DNA from 2 places in the Sporosarcina sp. Y1004 genome. Region 2 is predicted to be linked to the other one. Evidence: predicted binding sites of a transcription regulator. Region 2 holds the regulator's gene; the other holds the start of a gene.

The links. The regulator CtsR, encoded in region 2, represses protease genes until heat stress. The targets are predictions, from matches to a motif close to ATGGTCAATAAAGGTCAAACA.
Region 1: the regulator CtsR is predicted to act here: its motif matches at 1,827-1,847, upstream of AC25Y6_RS16220 (ATP-dependent Clp protease ATP-binding subunit).

What each region holds. Positions count from the first base shown of each region.
Region 1 covers NZ_JBYHFQ010000029.1:15,579-19,797, forward strand. The annotation lists gene AC25Y6_RS16205 (prolyl oligopeptidase family serine peptidase) at 1-716, shown strand, start outside; gene AC25Y6_RS16210 (metal-sulfur cluster assembly factor) at 771-1,079, shown strand; gene rraA (ribonuclease E activity regulator RraA) at 1,243-1,728, shown strand; gene AC25Y6_RS16220 (ATP-dependent Clp protease ATP-binding subunit) at 1,884-4,019, shown strand; gene AC25Y6_RS16225 (DUF2929 family protein) at 4,111-4,219, opposite strand, start outside.
Region 2 covers NZ_JBYHFQ010000001.1:107,665-111,883, forward strand. The annotation lists gene AC25Y6_RS00640 (ATP-dependent Clp protease ATP-binding subunit) at 1-381, opposite strand, end outside; gene mcsB (protein-arginine kinase McsB) at 600-1,688, opposite strand; gene AC25Y6_RS00650 (UvrB/UvrC motif-containing protein) at 1,678-2,232, opposite strand; gene AC25Y6_RS00655 (CtsR family transcriptional regulator) at 2,265-2,735, opposite strand; gene AC25Y6_RS00660 (hypothetical protein) at 2,938-4,219, opposite strand, start outside.

The DNA.
Region 1 (4,219 bases), on a different contig from region 2:
AAGAAGAGTTTGCAGACAAACAAGTGCCTGTCGTTATTTTCTTCCATGGATTTACGAGTGCTAAAGAACATAATTTGCATTACGCATATAATATAGCGAAAAAAGGTATTCGGGTTCTACTGCCTGATGCGCATCTGCATGGCGCTAGGGGAGAGGATTTAGACGAAGTTCAGTTGAGTTTGCGGTTTTGGGAAATCATCTTAACCTCCATTGAAGAAGCAGGTTTCTTGCATGACGAACTGCACAAACGGGGCCTTCATTCGACAGGGAAAATTGGTTTTGCGGGGACATCGATGGGTGGCATTACAACGCTCGGATGTCTTGCCCTTTATGAATGGATCGACACGGCAGCGGTTATGATGGGCGCACCAGGCTTCGTTCAGTTGGCAAAAGCGCAAATGGCTGAGTTTGAGCGACGCGGTTTTAAATTACCTATAACAATTGAAGAAAAGCAGAAGCTACTGGCAACGTTAGCAACGTTCGATTTAACGAAAAACCCATCACTCCTAAACAAGCGACCTGTCTATTTCTGGCATGGTGAGCAGGATGCAGTAGTGCCTTATGAACCGACGCATAACTTTTATAAGGCAGTCAAAGCAGCATATACTGACACGCCCGACAACATTAAATTTGTTTCAGATAAAATGGCAGGGCATGCTGTTTCCAGAACGGGAATGCTAGGAGCTGCGGAGTGGCTTGCTGTTCATTTGAAATGATGGAGCAAACTCTGTTATGATGGGACTATCAAACGCAGGGAAAGAGGGATGTAGATGAGTCAGGATATGAAAGACAGTATGATGGGCGCACTGGAAAACGTAATTGACCCGGAACTAGGTGTCGATATCGTCAACTTAGGGCTTGTATATGATGTTGAACTCGACGAAGAAGGTACTTCAAAAGTTACGATGACACTTACATCGATGGGCTGTCCGATGGGGCCGCAAATCGTTGCCAACGTGACACAAGAACTGATGGAACTCCCAGAAGTGAAAAATGTTGATGTTAACATCATTTGGAATCCACCATGGTCTAGAGAGAAAATGTCACGCTATGCAAAAATAGCGCTTGGCGTTAGATGATACCAATATCCAGACTGTGTGACTTAGAGATGAGTCATGCAGTTTTTTTGTTTGGAAAATCTACAAAGTCGGACGTAATTCAAACATAGCTTTAAATTAGTACCTGGTAAAAAAGGAATCTGGAATTAATGTCGAATGATATACATATAGGGAGTGGATGATTTTGTCGGTAAATACAGCTGATGTGTGTGACGATTTTGCAAGTGAGTTACAAGTATGTGCCATTGAATTTAAATCTTATGGTAAAAATAAAAACTTTTCTGGTCCGATTGCAACGGTTAAAGTATTTGAAGATAACGTTCTAGTAAAAGAAGCGCTGCAAACAATTCCTGAGGGCAGCGTTCTCGTGGTTGATGGAGGCGGATCCAAAAGATGTGCACTACTTGGAGGGAACCTAGGTGAAATTGCGGAAACACGTAAGCTTGCCGGTATAATTATAAATGGTTGTGTCCGTGATACAACTGAACTTTCAGCGCACAACATCGGTGTTCTTGCGCTTGGAAGCAATCCAATGAAGACTATAAAAGTGGGTAATGGGGAGCAGGATATCGTATTACGCTTCGGAGACATCGAATGGACGCCAAATCATTACGTTTATGCTGATGAGGATGGTGTCGTCGTCGCTCCTCGAAATCTATTTAGCAACTGACAAACCTCTGAGAAGGAAAGCCTCTTCTCAGAGGTTATTCCTTGTTTACAATCCAGTGCAAATACTTTACAACAAGTTCAATTCATCCTATAATTTAGTTAGTCAAAGATAGTCAAAGTCGAAGTTAACCTATAGAAAGGTGGATGGTTATGCGAATGGATGGACAACAAGAAGACCAGCGTACACCTCTTGAACAATTCGGACGCAATCTTGTCGAAGAAGTAAAAAAAGGTAAAATGGATCCAGTTATTGGACGTGATGAAGAAATTCGAAACGTCATTCGGATTTTATCGAGAAAAACGAAAAATAACCCTGTTTTAATAGGTGAACCTGGCGTTGGGAAAACAGCAATCGTAGAAGGACTCGCACAGCGGATTGTGAAAGGCGACGTGCCTGAAGGATTGAAAGACCGTCAAATTTACGAACTTGATATGAGTTCACTTATCGCGGGTGCAAAATACCGCGGTGAATTTGAAGAGCGCTTAAAAGGCGTACTGAAACAAGTGAAAGACAGTGCAGGGGAAATCATTCTATTCATCGATGAAATCCATACCATTGTCGGTGCTGGAAAATCTGAAGGTGCAATGGACGCTGGAAATATGCTGAAACCAATGCTAGCACGTGGCGAACTGTATTGTATCGGGGCTACAACGCTAGATGAGTACCGCATGAATATCGAAAAGGATCCAGCACTAGAACGTCGTTTCCAGCAGGTACTTGTACGCGAACCTTCCGTGGAGGATACCGTATCAATTTTACGGGGTTTGAAAGAACGCTACGAACTTCATCATGGCGTGCGCATACATGACCGCGCAATTGTCGCAGCGGCAACCTTATCGGACCGCTATATAACAGAACGTTTCTTGCCGGATAAAGCAATTGACTTAATCGATGAAGCGAGTGCGATGATTCGTACTGAAATCGATTCGATGCCATCTGAATTAGATGCAGTGACACGTCGGATTATGCAACTTGAAATTGAAGAACAAGCTATGCGTAAAGAAAAAGATGCAGTGAGTAAAAACCGTCTAGAGGTACTGCGGGGTGAATTGAAAGAACTGAAAGATTCGTCCGCAGGAATGCGTGAGCAGTGGGATTCGGAAAAAGCGGCATTGCGTGTCATTCAGGACAAACGCGAAAAACTAGATCGTTTCCGGCGCGAACTGGAAGATGCTGAAAATCGCTTTGATTTAAACAAAGCAGCGGAACTCTCTTATGGAAAAATCCCAACGCTTGAGCAAGAGTTGCATGAAATGGAGGCCATCCTCGTAGATGGTCAGGAAAATCGACTGCTCCGTGAAGAAGTAACGGAAGAAGAAATTGCAATGATTGTTGCGAGGTGGACGGGCATTCCAGTGACGAAACTGGTTGAAGGTGAACGTGAAAAACTGCTTCGTTTGCGTGAAACACTTGAAGAGCGAGTTATCGGGCAAGATGATGCGGTTCAACTTGTAACGGAAGCCGTATGGCGTGCGCGTGCAGGTATTAAAGATCCAGACAAGCCTATTGGTTCATTCCTATTCTTAGGGCCAACCGGCGTCGGAAAGACTGAACTAGCGAAAACACTTGCAGCAACACTGTTTGATTCGGAAGATCATTTCATCCGCATCGACATGTCGGAATACATGGAAAAACACAGTATATCGAGACTGGTCGGCGCACCACCTGGCTACATCGGTTACGAAGAAGGCGGCCAGTTGACAGAAGCGGTTCGTCGCAATCCATACGCGGTCATCTTGTTGGATGAAATCGAGAAAGCACATCCGGACGTTGCAAATATCTTGCTACAAGTGCTAGATGATGGACGGATTACCGATAGTCAGGGAAGACTCGTAAATTTCACAAATACAGTTGTCATCATGACGTCAAATATTGGCTCAGCCTACTTGCTTCATGGTTTGGACGATACAGAAAATCATGCAGCAGAAGATCTCGTTATGGCTGAATTAAAAAATCATTTCAAACCGGAATTATTAAATCGAATGGATGATATTATCATTTTCCATTCGCTTACAGGAAATTCGTTCCGCAGGATTGCACGAAAAATGATTGATGACCTCGTCAAACGATTACGCATGCAGGAAATTGCTTTGGAATACAGCGAAGATGTACTTGATTGGATTATTAATGAAGGAACAGATGCCGATTTCGGTGCACGTCCATTGAAGCGGTTCATCCAGCGCCATGTTGAAACAATTGTTGCAAAAGAAGTCATTAAAGGCGATCTCAAGCTGAATGATAAGCTCGTTCTTACTATGGAAGAAGGAAAACTGGTTATTCAGCTAGTCTAAAAGAAAAAGCCGCGGCGCTTGAATTCCGTGGCTTTTTCTATGGGTTATCCAATAAAAAACCATCTCCGACGTGGGAGATGGTTTTTGTTGATCAATTATCTGCAACTTCTCCGTTTGGTAAAGCTTCACCCAAGATGATGACGACTACACCAACGATTAAAGAAACAACCACACCTGCCATGAAGTCAAATGGTACGTTG
Region 2 (4,219 bases):
ATTATTCAATACTCGCGCTGCAACGCCTTCACCCTCACGAATAAGTGCAAGCAAAATATGTTCCGTACCGATATAGGAATGGCCAAGTTTGCGTGATTCATCTACGGATAATTCAATAACTTTTTTTGCTCTAGGTGTGTAGTGAACGATGGGACCGACATCCTTTGTTCCGGCTCCGACAAGTTTTTCCACGCCTTGTACGATTGTTTCAAAGTTCACACCAATCGCTTCAAGTGCTTTCGCGGCAATTCCTCCGCCTTCACGGATTAGCCCTAGCAAAATATGTTCTGTGCCGATGGACTCGTGTTTCATTCGAATTGCCTCTTCCTGTGCAAGTTGCAATACTTTCTGTGCACGCTGTGTAAATCGGTTAAACATCATAATCAGTCCTCTCCTTCTATCTATATATATACAATCAATTCCCCAAATACTCGTACATTACTCAATTGAATTATAAATATTAGAATGGAGCGATAAAACAACCATCCTAATTATACGTATTCAACTGGTAACGTCAGAACTCCTTTATTAGAGAAATTGACTTTGACTATCTTTGACCTGACTATACAGAAACCTAAGATATTGTGCAAAATAGTTGCTCACTCTTCCGCTTCTTTTTCAACCGGCGGCACTGTTCTTTCAACGTTAAGCCGTTCGCGGAACAATTTCGCCCTGAAGATATCCCGTTCTTCCTGGGATAACTCCGTACTTGCATATTGCTGCAAAAAACCCGGTTGCATAAATATCATCAACTCATTTAAGATCGACACATCAACGTCCTGGATAATCCCTAGATCGATTCCGAGCCTGACGTCGGAAAGACATCGAGCAGCTTCTCCTGACGGTAACAGACGTGCATAGCTGATTGTACCGAGCGAACGGAATAACCTGTTCTCAAGTGAAATCCGTGACTTTGCAAGTAACAACTCCCGTGATTTCCGTTCATGAGCAATCAGGCGAGATGTAATGTTCCTAAGGTCTTTTAATATCTCCTGCTCCGTTTTACCAAGCGTTGTCTGATTTGACACTTGATAGATATTGCCGGGCGCTTCGCTTCCTTCTCCATAACTTCCACGGACAATCATGCCAAGTCGTGAAATAGCCGGAATTATACGTTCAATCTGTTTGGTAATGGTAAGTGCAGGCAAATGCATCATGACTGATGCGCGCATGCCGGTTCCCGTATTTGACGGGCAGCTTGTCAAAAAACCGAAATCCTCATCAAACGCGTATGGTAGCTCTTTTTCCAAATAATCATCTACTCGGTCTGCCTGTTTATATGCATCTTCCAGCTGAAGCCCTGGACAGATGCATTGGATCCGAATATGGTCTTCTTCATTGACCATGACACTCACGGTCTCATCTTCCGATAGCAAGACAGCCCCGTGCCGATTAGGTGCTGCAAGTTGTGGACTGATTAAATGCTTCTCAACGAGCACTTGTCGTTCCAGTGCAGGGAGATCCGACATCTTGGTGTAGGTATACCCGTTTTCTACAGCATCAAGCAAGACGCCTGTAACCGCCCTATCAACCGCCATGGCCTCTTCTTCCGTGATGGCGATTGGAAAACGATAGCCTGTTAAATTACGTGCAAGCCGAACCCGTGTAGACATCACGATATCTGAGTTTTCTCCATAAGCTATCATCCAGGTGGTTACCGCATTACGCATGAATTTTTCAATCGACATCGTTTTCTTCACCTCCATGGGAAAGGTGTTGCTTGAGTGTATTCGCTTCGTCACGTAATTCTGCCGCTTCTTCAAAACGTTCGGCTTCGATAGCATCTTTCATTTTGACCCGAATCTCATCAATCTTCTTTTTAACGGCATAAAGCTCATTAAAAGAAACTGGGATTTTACCCGTATGTGACGAACGTCCGTTGTGCAGTTTCCCAAAGACGTATGGAAGTCTTTCACGGAACGTGTCGTAACATGCCGCACAGCCAAATTTCCCGATATCGAGAAATTTCGGGAACGTCAAACCGCATGAAGGACATTCAGGTCCTGTCAACTGTTCCCCTCTTTTCGGCTGCTGTTCCTGAAATGATTCTGAACCGCTGAACCAGTGCGATAGAAACTGTTGAATCGACAGCGGTTCCTGATTAGGATCAAAAATTAATGTATGTGATTGGAAGGCGCACTTCTCACATAAATGATGTTCCATGGATCCGACCACGCTTTCTTGAGTGATGCTGACGGATGCGGGCCGTTCTTTACAATTTTCACATATCATTGAAAGCCACCTCAAATCAGTTAGATTATCAATCAATTTAGCTGCTCGTAAATGAGCGTCAAAAGCATCGCTTGCAAAATACGTGCACGTATAATATCACGTTCGGGAAGTGGCTGATGGATTGTTGTTCGATCGACAGCGGCGAGAATAAGCTTTGACTCGCGCTCTGATATAACGTCTTCCTCAATTAGTCTGTAGACGACATCCAGGGCCATTGTAAAGGAGGCTCCTGACTGGATACCCTCTAGAATATGTTCAATTAATTCTTTACGAGAATTTGCCTGCACGCGGAATATGCGTATATAACCACCGCCACCTCGCTTAGACTCAACTGCATACCCTCTTTCCGCTGTAAAACGGGTCTTAATGACGTAGTTGATCTGCGATGGTACGCATTGGAATTTTTCAGCAACTTCATTGCGCTTAATTTCAATCGTTCCACACTGTTCCTCTTCGATTATTGCCTTCAAATATCCTTCTATAATGTCGGAAATGTTTCGCATGTCCTCACCTCTTTCCTACTGGGGGAATAAGCCGTTGACTTTGACTATCTTTGACTTGATTGTACAGGACTCTCTGTTCGCACTGCAATCGATATGCACCAAGAAGGAGGGGATTCCCTTAGCATCGGCATAGTAGGTGATCTTTTAGTCTCTAAACAAAAAAATGGAGTGCAAGGCGTATAGCCTTACACTCCTTTACCCTCTATTCCACGCTAACATTCGTCAATTCTTTAACCGGCAAGAATAGTTCTCCCGTTTCTAAATACGTTACGGCAAGTTTATCGCCTGCTTGAATATAAATGGCAAGCGGCACAGTTTCAGAAGAAACGATGAAGTTACGTCCATCCTCCGCTAAAAATGAAATCAGTGTAAAGTCGCCAACGCGTTCTTTAAAGACACGCACGACAGTTACCGCCACCTTCGCCTCTTCGGCGCCTGAACTGCCATCCACACTGCTACTTCCGCGTTGAAGAGCTGTTTTATATAACTTTAACGCTTCATTTGGCGTATTTCCGTAGACCGAAATCTCCGGATTCGATGCTGATACGATGAAGTAATTTTGTAGGAATCCATTTGAATCGAGTACCGGTGTCAACCAGCTAGCTTCTCCGTAGAAGTTATACAAGACTGGCATTTCTCCCGACCATTTCTTTTCTATGAATTTCTTTTCTATGATTTGAAGTGCTCCTTGAGAATCCATATAGGACTCTTCTAGATTACCTGTATAATATGTGGCTTTACCTGTTCTCCCGTCAGTCAACGCATAGCCTAGCATCGAATCGACGCCTTCTTTCGGGCTAGTGAAATCGGTGAAGTAATACATATGGCCATCTTCATCGAAGATTGGACTGACATTCGCCTCTGTTCCTTCATCAGACGGTAGTTTAACGTCTTTCTTCCCAATGATTGAATTCCAGAAACCATGGATATAATTACCGAAATAGCTGTTCTGCAAACTGACAGCTTCAGGTGAAACAGCGCCATCAATATATTCTGGAACATCTTTTAGCGAATATTTCTTCACACTACCACTCTCAGGATCAACGACTACAATTCCCTTTACGTCAAAACCATTACGTGCGCTGATGAATTCACCGTATGAACGTATATAATGCGGCTTTCCTTCATCATCAATTTCAAGTTGTACATCTCCATAAAAGATGAGGTTCGGCATTTTCATTCGTATATGACGCTCAACTTGCTTATGGAAGAATGACGATGGCGTGTAAGCCATTTCTGCTTCCACAAATTTAGGATTATCTGCTGAATCCGTCGCGCTCATCGTGAAATAACCCGGAGTTGTATCCGCATTTAGCCATTTAAAAAAGCCAGAAAACTCAACGGGTGCAATGTAGACGAATTTACCATCTACTTTTTGAATCTGCAGACTGCCAAGTTCATAATAACTTGTATTCGGTACTTGCCCGAACGCTTTCTTCATTTTATTTCTTGCAAATTTCGGAGGGACACTTGCTGGCGTTTTC